One region of the Streptomyces sp. NPDC001153 genome, then DNA from elsewhere that is predicted to be linked to it. Evidence: riboswitches for the same ligand, from Rfam matches in the RefSeq annotation. Region 1 holds a riboswitch; each other region holds the start of a gene.
The links. Region 1 has a riboswitch for cyclic di-AMP ahead of ACWDEN_RS23625 (M23 family metallopeptidase). Riboswitches for the same ligand answer to the same signal wherever they lie in the genome.

Region 1 (3,894 bases):
GCCTTCCACGGCCGGCACGTACGCCCGGCCACCGCCACCGCGGTCGTCGTCGGCGACCTCACCGGCGTCGACCTGGACGCGCTGCTCCTCGACACCCTGGGCGCCTGGACGGGCACCCCGGGCGAGCCGCGGCCCGTGCCGCCGGTGACCGCCGACGACACCGGACGCGTGGTCATCGTGGACCGGCCCGGCGCCGTGCAGACGCAGCTGCTCATCGGCCGCGTCGGCCCCGACCGGCACGACCGTGTGTGGCCCGCCCAGGTGCTCGGCACCTACTGCCTCGGCGGCACCCTCACCTCCCGCCTGGACCGCGTCCTGCGCGAGGAGAAAGGCTACACCTACGGTGTGCGCGCGTTCGGCCAGGTCCTCAGGTCCGCGCCGGACGGCACGGGCGCCTCGATGCTCGCCATCAGCGGCTCCGTGGACACCCCCAACACCGGCCCGGCGCTGGAGGACCTGTGGAAGGTGCTGCGCACCCTCGCCGCGGACGGGCTGACCGACGCCGAGCGGGACGTGGCGGTGCAGAACCTCGTCGGGGTGGCGCCGTTGAAGTACGAGACCGCGGCCGCCGTCGCGAGCACGCTGGCCGACCAGGTCGAGCAGTACCTGCCCGACGACTTCCAGGCGACGCTGTATCAGCAGCTGGCCGCGACGGGCACGGTGGAGGCCACGGCGGCCGTCGTGAACGCCTTCCCGGTGGACCGTCTGGTGACCGTCCTCGTCGGTGACGCCGCCCAGATCAAGGCACCGGTGGAGGCGCTGGGGATCGGTGAAGTGACCGTGGTGGCGGCCGAGTAGTCCCCGTAGGGACGGCTGCTGAGTGACGGCACACGCGCGTGGGGCCCTGACGACCGACTCGTCGTCAGGGCCCCTGCTGTTCCACTCCCTTCTCCAGATGCCCGATTTGAGACGGAGGTTGCCTGTCTGCCCTGTGGGATGCGCTACAAAGGCCCGGATCGGTTTGGGGTTCGAAGCAGGCTTCCGTAGCGTCGTCCGGGCTGTTCGTCGGTAGGCAGTGCGCCGCACCCGCGGCACCGGACAGCCATCGCCGAGTCCCCGTACGGCGCGAGCCAGGGGAGCCGGGGACCCACGCAGTCCCTGGGGTGAATCGGGCGCCCGCGCCAGCGCGAGGGAGTCCGTAGGAGACCTTCCTGCTCCGAACCCGTCAGCTAACCCGGTAGGCGAGAGGGAAGGAAAGGACCAGCCACTCCATGGCGTTCATGTGCGCCACCGGGAAGCACCGCAAGCCCGGCCGGGTCAAGCGCACCACCGCTCAGGCGGCAGGCGTCGCGGCCCTCACCACCACCGGTGTCATCGGCACCCTCGCCGCCTCCCCGGCGCTCGCCGCCGAGAACACGGTGGAGCAGACCGGCCTCACGCCCGTCCTCGCCGTGAGCGACGACGTCGCCGAGCACATCGACGCACAGGCCACCGCGCAGCAGCGGGCCGCCGAGCAGAAGGCGGCCGAGGAGGCCGCGGCCAGGAAGGCGAAGGAGGAGCGCGAGGCCAGGGCCCGCGCCGCCCGGGAGGCCGAGCGCGAGCGCCTGAACGCCTTCGTCGCCCCGATAGCCGACTCCTACGTCTCCACCGGCTACCAGGCCAGCAGCTCCCTGTGGTCCTCCGGCCGCCACACGGGCATCGACTTCCACGCCGCCAGTGGCACCCCGGTCCACGCGGTCGGCTCCGGCACGGTCGTCTCCACCGGCTGGGGCGGCGCGTACGGCAACCAGATCGTGATCAGGATGGCCGACGGCATGTACACCCAGTACGGCCATCTGTCGTCCATCGGCGTCTCGGTGGGCCAGCAGGTCACCCCGGGCCGGCAGATCGGCCTGTCCGGCGCGACCGGCAACACCACGGGCCCGCACCTGCACTTCGAGGCCCGTACGACCCCCGACTACGGCTCGGACGTCGACCCCGTCGCCTACCTCCGCAAGCACGGCGTGAACGTCTGACGCCTCGTCGCACTGCATGCGAAGCCCCGGCTCACCGAGCCGGGGCTTTCGCCGTCTTTTCACGGGCGCCACCCGATCCGCTGACCAAAAAATATCCATGGATTCCGGCCCGCCGTCGGAAATTCCGGCTCATTGGAATAGAGTCACGGAACAGGCGTCCATCGTCGACGTTTCACGGGGATTAAGGCGGAGGTCGGTCATGCGTATTCCGGCGCACTCGGTGTGCACGGCCATCCGGGACGACATCGTCGCGGGTGTCTACGAGCGCGGCGGCCGGCTGACCGAGGAAGTCCTGGCCCGCCGCTACGGCGTCTCGCGCGTCCCCGTCCGCGAGGCTCTGCGCACCCTGGAGGCCGAGGGCTTCGTGGTGACCCGCCGGCACGCGGGCGCGTGCGTGGCCGAGCCGACCGAGCAGGAGGCCGCCGACCTGCTGGAGATGCGCCTGCTGCTGGAGCCGCTCGGGGCCGCCCGGGCCGCGCAGCGGCGCACCGAGGCCCATCTGAAGGTGCTGCGTGGCCTCGTCAGGCTGGGCCAGGAGCGGGCCCGCAGCGGCAACAGCGGCGACCTGCGCTCGCTGGGCGGCTGGTTCCACGAGACGCTCGCCCAGGCCTCGGGCAGCCCCTCGCTGACGGCGATGCTCAGCCAGCTGCGGCACAAGATCTCCTGGATGTACGCGGTGGAGGCGCCGTCGAGCCCGGTGGAGTACTGGGCGGAGCACGGCGCCATCGTCGACGCGGTGGCGCGCGGCGACGGCGAGCGCGCGCGGGCGGTCACGGCGCTGCACACCGAGCGCGCGACCGCCGCGCACCGGCTGCGTTTTTCCGGGGGCGCCGAGCGTGTGAGGACTTCGCAACATGCCGTAAACATGTCGGGCCTTCGGCATTAACACGGGCGCCGTATACAAAGAAGAGGTATTCGGTCGCGAAGTATTTCCGCTGCCTCAATTCCGGTGTGCGCGCAATGAGTCCGGAAACGGTGGAGCCGCGCCGCCCAGAAAAGGGCGGGGCGGCTCCGCTGTATCAGTGCGCTGGTGTTCAGACCGTCTCGGGCAGTTCCTCGAGGCCCTCGGAGACCAGCTTGGCCAGACGGTCCAGGGCGGCGTCGGCGCCCTCGGCGTCGGAGGCGAGGACGATCTCCTCGCCGCCCTGGGCGCCCAGGCCCAGGACAGCCAGCATGGAGGCCGCGTTGACGGGGTTGCCGTCAGCCTTGGCGATCGTCACCGGGACGCCTGCGGCCGTGGCGGCTCGGACGAAGATGGAGGCGGGACGGGCGTGGAGGCCCTCGGCCCAGCCGACGTTGACGCGGCGCTCAGCCATGTGTTGCTGCCCTTCAGTCTTCAGGGTTGTCTAGACCAGTTTCCCATATCGCGAAGCGTGCCCGGAGCGGACCTTCGTCCGCTCCGCCGTGGCGCCGGAACCGCGGCCTCGGTTCCGGCTTCCGTCCTCCACAGACTGCCCCGCGCCGTTGTCGGACGCGAGCCGTACTCTGGGGCCCATGCAGACCTCGGCGGACCGGCAGGACCGGCACCAATACCCCGCCCACTGGGAGGCGGACGTGGTGCTGCGCGACGGGGGTACCGCGCGCATCAGGCCCATCACCGTTGATGACGCCGACCGCCTGGTCAGCTTCTACGAGCAGGTCTCGGACGAGTCGAAGTACTACCGCTTCTTCGCGCCGTACCCCAGGCTCTCCGCCAAGGACGTCCACCGCTTCACGCACCACGACTTTGTGGACCGGGTGGGACTCGCGGCCACCATCGGCGGCGAGTTCATCGCCACCGTACGCTACGACCGCATCGGCGCGGACGGCATGCCCGCCTCGGCCCCCGCCGACGAGGCCGAGGTCGCCTTCCTGGTGCAGGACGCCCACCAGGGCCGCGGGGTCGCCTCCGCGCTGCTGGAGCACATCGCGGCGGTCGCCCGCGAGCGCGGCATCCGTC
Region 2 (3,894 bases), on a different contig from region 1:
ATTTCCGTGGCTTCCATCTCACCAAATCAGCCATGAGGAAGCGTCAGACCTCGGAGCCAACTCCGCGTACGCCTGCGGTATGACACGCGGGGGCCGCGACTCCGCCGACCCGTAGGGGTCTCACCGGAACGGACGGGGCTTTACGGGCGCGCAGGGGGCGTACGGATGCACGGGCCGGACGGTCGTACCGATGGCGCAGGGCCGTACGGATGGACGGATCCGGGCCGGTCGCACGGCCGAAGGCGCGCGACGCACGGCCGAAGCGCGCCGGATCCGCACGGCCGGAATCGCGGCGCGGCGGGCGGCGGGGCGGGCCGTGGAGTACGGCCGGAAGCGCGGTGCGGCAGACGGCGCAGGCGGCGGGCCGTGACGTACGGCCGACACGCGGCGCGGCGCACAGCCGGAGGCGTGCCCCGCAGGCGGCGGGCCGTGACGTACGGCCGACACGCGGCGCGGCGCACAGCCGGAGGCGTGCCGGTCGTACAACCAGAGGCGTGGCGTGGCGGGCGGCCGGGTCAGCCGGCGCGGTGCACCACCGCGTCGCACAGCTCCAGCAGCGCGGCCTTGGCGTCGCACTCCCGCAGCGGCGCCAGCGCGGCGCGGGCCTCCTCCGCGTACCGGACGGTGTCGCGGCGGGCCTGCTCCAGCGCGGGGTGGGCGCGCAGCGCGGCCAGCGCCTCGGCGTGCCGGGCGTCGTCGCTGAGGTCGGAGTCGAGCAGGTCGCACAGCGCGATGTCCTCGGGCAGACCGAGGCGGGCGGCGCGTTCGCGCAGCCGGAGCACGGGCAGGGTCGGGATGCCCTCGCGCAGGTCGGTGCCCGGGGTCTTGCCGGACTCGTGGGAGTCGGAGGCGATGTCCAGGACGTCGTCGGCGAGCTGGAAGGCGACCCCGAGCCGCTCGCCGTACTGGGTGAGCACGTCCACGACGGTCTCGTCGGCGCCGGACATCATCGCGCCGAACCGGCAGGAGACCGCCACCAGCGAGCCCGTCTTGCCTCCGAGCACGTCCAGGTAGTGCTCGACCGGGTCGCGGCCGTCGGAGGGGCCGGCGGTCTCCAGGATCTGGCCCGTGACCAGCCGCTCGAAGGCGAGGGCCTGCACCCGGACCGCCTCGGGGCCCAGGTCGGCGAGGATCTGGGAGGCGCGGGCGAAGAGGAAGTCGCCGGTGAGGACCGCGACGGAGTTGCCCCAGCGGGTGTTGGCGCTGGCCACGCCGCGCCGCACGGCCGCCTCGTCCATGACGTCGTCGTGGTACAGCGTGGCCAGATGGGTCAGCTCCACGACGACGGCCGACGGCACGATGCCCGGCGCGTAGGGGTCGCCGAACTGGGCCGCGAGCATCACGAGCAGCGGCCGGAACCGCTTCCCGCCGGCTCGTACGAGGTGCTGCGCGGCCTCCGTGATGAACGGGACCTCACTCTTGGTGGCCTCGAGCAAGCCTTCCTCGACAGCCGCCAATCCGGCCTGGACATCGGCTTCCAGAGCCTGGTCCCGCACGCTCAGCCCGAACGGCCCGACGACGGTCACGAGGGGTCTCCTGTCTGCTGGTGTCTGCTGGCGATTACACGGTTTGTCGATAGGTCGCTGCCATCACTCAAGTCAGCGTATCCGGTCCTGTTTCGATCACCGATAGCGCCCACCGGTCCAGCCTGGGCGGTATCGGATCACGACCAGTATGTTTTTGATCAAGTGATATGAGCGGACATTCATCGACTTAACAGGAACAGGCACGGTTTGTCGCGAGCCGAGGAGGCGAGCGGAGTAATACCTACGCCCCGGACAACGACAGGCGCCGCGTCGCGGGTTCCACCACCACCCGCCCGACCCACCCAAATCCCCTATGTCTGATTTGAAATACTTTGTTATTTCGTGAGTTGAGTCACGCACGACCTTCGGCGCCGTGGAGCCGTCAGGCCTCCTCTCCCCTTCCCCTGTCGGCGAGTTGAGGGTTGGCAAACGCAAAGGATCAAGTACCCCAAACGGCACAGACAAAGGTCAAATGGTGCGTTGTGTGAATCGAGTACTTGTTCCCGACATGTGCTCTCGCATACGTTCCGGCCGTCGGGCGGACGCCGAATCCTGCCGCCGCCCGCGTAACCCATCGACGAACTCATTCGTACGGCAGGAGCGGGGGACCCAGGTAAGTCCGCCGGACCGGACGGCACACGCCGCGCCGGAACGGCTAGGGGTGAAGCCCTGTCTTCGCACGAAGGCAAGGCCGGGCACCTCCCCGCCCGAACCCGACAGCTCACCTCGCAGGCGCCGGAGAGGACTTCCTTCATGCCCGCTGCCGCTCAGCCCCGCCGCACCCGCACCACCCGCCTCGCCCGTGCCTTCGCCGTCGCCGGCACCGGTGCCGCCGTCCTCGCTGTGTCGCTCGTCGGCGCCACCAGCGCCTCCGCGGCCACCGGCACGACCACCAAGACCGCCGCCACCACCGTCGCCGGGTACCCCAACAACCTCGACGGCTGGATCCGCGAGTCCCTCGCGATCATGGCCCAGAAGGGCATCCCGGGCACCTACAACGGCATTTACCGCAACGTCATGCGGGAGTCCTCCGGCAACCCGCGCGCCATCAACCTCTGGGACTCCAACGCCGCCGCGGGCATCCCGTCCAAGGGTCTGCTCCAGGTGATCGACCCGACCTTCAACGCGTACCACGTGGCCGGCACCTCCTTCGACCCCTACGACCCGGTCGCCAACATCACCGCGGCCTGCAACTACGCCGCCGCCCGGTACGGGTCGATCGACAACGTGTTCAGCGCGTACTGACGGTCCCGCCGACCGGCGCGGAATCGGCCGCCCGGCGTGTGCCCACACCTGACGGAGGGGCACGCGCCGGGCGGCCGTCACTCTTCCGGGGACGGCCGTGCACCTGGGACACCCGTGCACCGAGGACGGTCGTGTACAGGGCGGGCCGGGGCGCTGGGCACGGTCCTGTACTGATGTGCCGGTCAGTCGGTCGGGAACAGTCTTTCGAGGACGACCGCGATGCCGTCCTGCTCGTTCGACAGGGTGATCTCGTCGGCCGCCGCCTTGAGTTCGGGGTGCGCGTTGGCCATGGCGACTCCGTGTCCGGCCCAGTCGAACATCGGGATGTCGTTGGGCATGTCGCCGAACGCCAGCGCCTCCTCCGCCGCGATCCCGAGCCGCTCGGCGGCCAGCGCGAGACCGGTCGCCTTGGTCACCCCGGACGGCTGGAGCTCCACGGTCCCCGGCCCGGACATGGTGACCGTGGCCAGCGAGCCCACCACCGCGCGTGCGATGGCCGCCAACTCGTCGTCGGACAGTCCGGCGTGGCGCAGCAGCACCTTGCTGATCGGCGCGCACCACAGGTCGTCGCGCCGGCCGACCCGGACCGCGGGCAGGGTCGGGTGCGGCATCCGGTAGCCGGGCTCGATGAGCGTGAGCCCCTCGACCCCGTCCTGGTCGACGGCCGCGTACACCTGCCCCACCTCGGCCTCGATCTTGCCGAGCGCGGTCTCGGCCAGCTCCCGGTCCAGCCGGACCGACCACAGCAGGCGGCCGGTCCCGGCGTCGTAGACCTGTGCGCCCTGCCCGCACACCGCGAGCCCCGTACAGCCGAGGTGTGCCAGCAGCGGCCGTACCCGCGGGGCCGGGCGGCCCGTCACCACCAGGTGCCGGGCGCCGGCCCGCGCCACCCGCGCGAGCGCGGCGAGCGACCGGTCGGAGACGGTGTCGTCGCCGCGCAGCAGCGTTCCGTCCAGGTCGGTGGCGATCAGTGCGTATGCGGGGGTGGCTGCCATGATCAGAGAATACGGATACCGGGCCCCGCCGACTCACCTTGTCGTCCTGCGCACTTACGTACTGGTCCACCCCAAGTAGTGCCGACCGGCTCCTCGTTGATGATTGTTGACGGGGGGCTCAGGCGCGG
Region 3 (3,894 bases), on a different contig from region 1:
GCGTCCAGGTCGAACATGGCCTGGTCGATCAGGCGCTGCTCGGTGGCGTCGTAGCCGACCAGCTCCGGGCCGATCTGCTCGATGACGGCGAGGACGGCCTTCTCGACGCCCTTGCCCTGGTAGCGGTTGGGGTCGCCGTCGCGGAGCTCGATGGCCTCGAAGGCGCCGGTGGAGGCGCCGGACGGGACGGCGGCACGACCCGTGCTGCCGTCGTCGAGGCCGACCTCGACCTCGACCGTGGGGTTGCCTCGGGAGTCCAGGATTTCCCGGGCTACGACGACGTCGATGGACGGCACGAGCATCTCCTTCGTGGATGTGACGCTGGTAGTGCGGGGCTGTGTGCCTTACGGCTGTGCCTTGCGCCTAGAGCCTAACCGCCCCCGGGCCGTCGGCCACCGACCGACCGTCCCGTGGACGGGAGGGACACGCAGACGGTACCCATTGTTCACCCACGGAACAAAGGGGCCTGCCGGTGAGGCCCGGCTGAAGAGTGGGGAAACAGCACGCGGAAACAGAAGACCCCGCCCCGGCGCGTACGGGGGAACACGCGCCGGGGCGGGGAGTCCGTGGGGACGGGGGTGGCCCTCACGAGGCCTTCAGTGTGCGGGCCGGGGATGTGAGGGCACTGTGGGTCCGCTCGGAGCCAGATGTCACTTCAGGTGCAGCTGCTGGCCCGGGTAGATGAGGTTCGCGTCCTCGACGATGTCCTTGTTCAGCTCGAACAGCTTCTGCCAGCCGCCCTTGACGCCGTGCTTCTCGGCGATGGAGCTGAGGCTGTCGCCCTTGACGACCTTGTACTCGCCGTCGCCCTTCTTGACCTTCTTGCCGGTCGGGGTGCTGACGGTCTTGCTCGCCGACGGGGCCGTGCGCGTGGTGGAGCGGGTGGCGGCCTGCTGGTCGGTGGAGCGGGTGGTGGTGCTCTTGGCGGGGGCGCTCTTGGTGGTCGCCGCCGGGGCCGAGCCGTTGTACGCGGCGCTCGACAGGCCCGTGCCGCAGACCGGCCAGGCGCCCTTGCCCTGGCCCGCGAGCACCTTCTCGGCGACGGCTATCTGCTGCGCCTTGGTGGCGAGGTCGGCGCGCGAGGCGTAGGCGGTGCCGCCGTACGCGGCCCAGGTGGAGTTGGTGAACTGCAGCCCGCCGTAGAAGCCGTTACCGGTGTTGATGGACCAGTTGCCGCCCGACTCGCACTGGGCGACCGCGTCCCACTCGGAGGCGGTGGCGGCGGAGGCGTTGCCGGCCGCCATCAGCGGGGCGGCGACGGCGGCGCCGGTGACACCGGCGAGCGTGATGGCGCGGACGGCCTTGGACGGGCGACGGTGCTTGCCCTTGCCGGAAAACAGCATGGATCGATCCCCTCACCGACGCCTGCGAGGTGAGCTGTCGGGTTCGGGCCGGTTGAGTTGCCCGGCCGCGCACTCGTTTTTCCGAGGCGCGGCTTCACCCCAAGCCGGTCCAGCGTCAACCGCTGGGCCCGGCGCTTACCTTGGGTCCCCCGCTCCTGCCTACGGCGCTTGACGCGACGACTGTTCCCGGGCAACCGCTGGCAGGATTCGGCGTTGCGGCTGCCGGGGCTCGTGGTGACGAGCGGTCCTGACCGTAGACATGCGATCGGCGGAATTTCAAAGACGATCAGGGCTTCTGAGACTCATCCCACACTTTCGCCAAACCGGACATCAGTGGCGAAGTGGGGCGTCAACTGCCGCTAGCCGTCGCCCTTTTCGGCAGGGACTTCCAGGGTCTGACCGGCGGCGATGTGGTTCGGGTCGGCGCCGATCACCTTCTCGTTGCCGACATAGAGGGCATGCCACCCGCCGTCGACGCCAAGGGAGTCGGCGATGGAGGCGAGCGAGTCGCCCTCGCGGACCGTGTAGGTGCCCGGTTCACGGCCGGCGTGACGGCCGGAAGGTGCGGCGTTCTGACCGTTTGTCACGTTTTCGTCCGCGCTCTCGCCGCGGTGACGTCCACCACTGCTGAGCGCGCCGGTGTCGACCAGGCTCCAAGAACCGCCACTCTGCTGGTAATTGTCCGAGTTGTCGGTACCCGGCGCCGCCACGGGAGAGCTGTCGCCTCCCTGCGGGCTTCCGCTGTCGCGTGAGCCCGGCTTGTCGGTCTTGTCGGACTTGGGGGTGCTGGTTCCGGCGGAGCCGTCGGCCGCGCCGGGAGTGCCGGTGGTGTCCTTGCTCGGACTCGGGCTCGGGGTCGGCGTAGCGCTCGAGTCCGAGGAGGAGCCGGAGGAGTCCGAACCGGAGGAGGAGCCGGAGTCCGAACCCGAGCCCGAATCGGAGCCCGAACCGGAGCCAGGCGAGGACGAATCCGGCAGACCGGACGAGTCGGAGCCCTGGGCCGAGCCGGACGCGCCGTGCGACCCGTCACCACCACCGGAGCCGCCGACGCCGGTGTCGACGTCGACCGAGGCGGAGTCGGAGGTCAGCCCGGAGAGCAGGGCACAGGTGGCCCACGGCTTGGTGCCCTGGTCGGCGAGGATCTTCTCGGCGACGGCTATCTGCTGGGAGCGGCTGGCCTGGTCGGCGGTCTCGGCGTACTGCGTGCCGCCGTACTTGGCCCAGTCGCCGAGCGAGATCTGCAGACCGCCGTAGTAGCCGTTCCCGGTGTCCGCACTCCAGGAACCGCCGCTCTCGCACTCGGCGACCTTGTCCCACGTGGTGCCGTCGGCCGCGTTGGCACTGGCGGCGCCGAGCAGAGGGATGGCGATGGCGGAGCCGGTCACGCCGGCCGCGACGAGGAGAGCCGGAGCCTGACGGGGGCGACGGTGACGACCGTTCCCGGAGAGCATGCGGAAGCCTTTCGTGCGACAGCAGGACCGGCGCGGCGACCGAAGCGGGGCCGCCACACTGATGGGTGAACGTATCGGCAGACGATCACTTGTCACAAGTTCATGCCGCGCAGATCACGTGAAGATCACGAAGTTGAAGGTTTGTCATTTCCGCCTGCGCGGCGGCCGTTCGTCCCCTCTTGCGCCCTTTGTCACCCGTCGGGAACGGCGGCGCCTCACGCCTGGCGCGCGATCGGGCCGGAACCATGGGCTCGCCCCGACCCGGGGGCTTCCCATCCAGTTCCCCTCCAGGAGGACACGATGCTGCGGCACACCCGGTTGCCCGGAGAGCCGGCGGACTACCTCGCCGCCCGCGAGGAGCTCCGCCGCGCCGAGATCGAACTCATGCGCCACCGCGAGAGGGTCGCGGCCCTGCGCAGGGCGCTGCCACAGGGCGCCGAGGTCGACGACTACGTCTTTCTCGAAGGCCCCGCCGACCTCGGCGCCGACGACACACCCGTCCGCGAGGTGCGGCTGAGCGAACTGTTCACCGCCCCGGACCGCCCGTTGATCGTCTACCACTTCATGTACGGCAAACGGCAGACCCACCCGTGTCCGATGTGCACCCTGTGGATCGACGGCTTCAACGGCGTCGCCCACCACGTCGCCCGGAACGCCGACCTCGTGGTCGCCGCGGCCGCCGACCTGCCCGCACTGCGGCAGCACGCCCGGAGCCGCGGCTGGTCCCGGCTGCGCCTGCTGAGCGCCGGGGACAGCACCTTCAAGTACGACCTCGGCAGCGAGGACGAGAACGGCGTGCAGGACTCGACCGTCTCCGTCTTCACCCGGGACGCGGACGGCACGGTCCGCCACTTCTACTCCGCCCATCCCCGCATGGCCGAGGACATCGACCAGCGCGGCATCGACCTCCTCAACCCGGTCTGGCACCTCCTCGACCTGACGCCGGGCGGCCGTGGCGACTGGTTCGCGGGACTGGACTACTGATAGCCGGTGCCTGGCAGGACCGGCGTGAACTCGACGGGCAGGGTGCGCAGGCCCCGCATGATGAGCCCGCCACGCCATCTCAGGTCGGCCGGATCGACGGCGAGCCGCAGGTCGGG

Region 2: another riboswitch for cyclic di-AMP. It lies ahead of ACWDEN_RS41035 (transglycosylase SLT domain-containing protein); the one in region 1 lies ahead of ACWDEN_RS23625 (M23 family metallopeptidase).
Region 3: another riboswitch for cyclic di-AMP. It lies ahead of ACWDEN_RS22625 (transglycosylase family protein); the one in region 1 lies ahead of ACWDEN_RS23625 (M23 family metallopeptidase).

What each region holds. Positions count from the first base shown of each region.
Region 1 covers NZ_JBSFJZ010000020.1:146,071-149,964, reverse strand. Annotated here, with positions in the region: gene ACWDEN_RS23630 (M16 family metallopeptidase) at 1-798, shown strand, start outside; cyclic di-AMP (ydaO/yuaA leader) riboswitch at 1,037-1,199, shown strand; gene ACWDEN_RS23625 (M23 family metallopeptidase) at 1,212-1,955, shown strand; gene ACWDEN_RS23620 (GntR family transcriptional regulator) at 2,155-2,841, shown strand; gene ACWDEN_RS23615 (HPr family phosphocarrier protein) at 2,990-3,271, opposite strand; gene ACWDEN_RS23610 (bifunctional acetate--CoA ligase family protein/GNAT family N-acetyltransferase) at 3,450-3,894, shown strand, end outside.
Region 2 covers NZ_JBSFJZ010000054.1:44,017-47,910, reverse strand. Annotated here, with positions in the region: gene ACWDEN_RS41040 (polyprenyl synthetase family protein) at 516-1,526, opposite strand; cyclic di-AMP (ydaO/yuaA leader) riboswitch at 2,092-2,274, shown strand; gene ACWDEN_RS41035 (transglycosylase SLT domain-containing protein) at 2,280-2,771, shown strand; gene ACWDEN_RS41030 (HAD family hydrolase) at 2,954-3,766, opposite strand.
Region 3 covers NZ_JBSFJZ010000019.1:98,673-102,566, forward strand. Annotated here, with positions in the region: gene eno (phosphopyruvate hydratase) at 1-302, opposite strand, end outside; gene ACWDEN_RS22625 (transglycosylase family protein) at 651-1,343, opposite strand; cyclic di-AMP (ydaO/yuaA leader) riboswitch at 1,348-1,520, opposite strand; gene ACWDEN_RS22630 (transglycosylase family protein) at 1,703-2,794, opposite strand; gene ACWDEN_RS22635 (DUF899 family protein) at 3,095-3,778, shown strand; gene ACWDEN_RS22640 (cytochrome P450 family protein) at 3,772-3,894, opposite strand, start outside.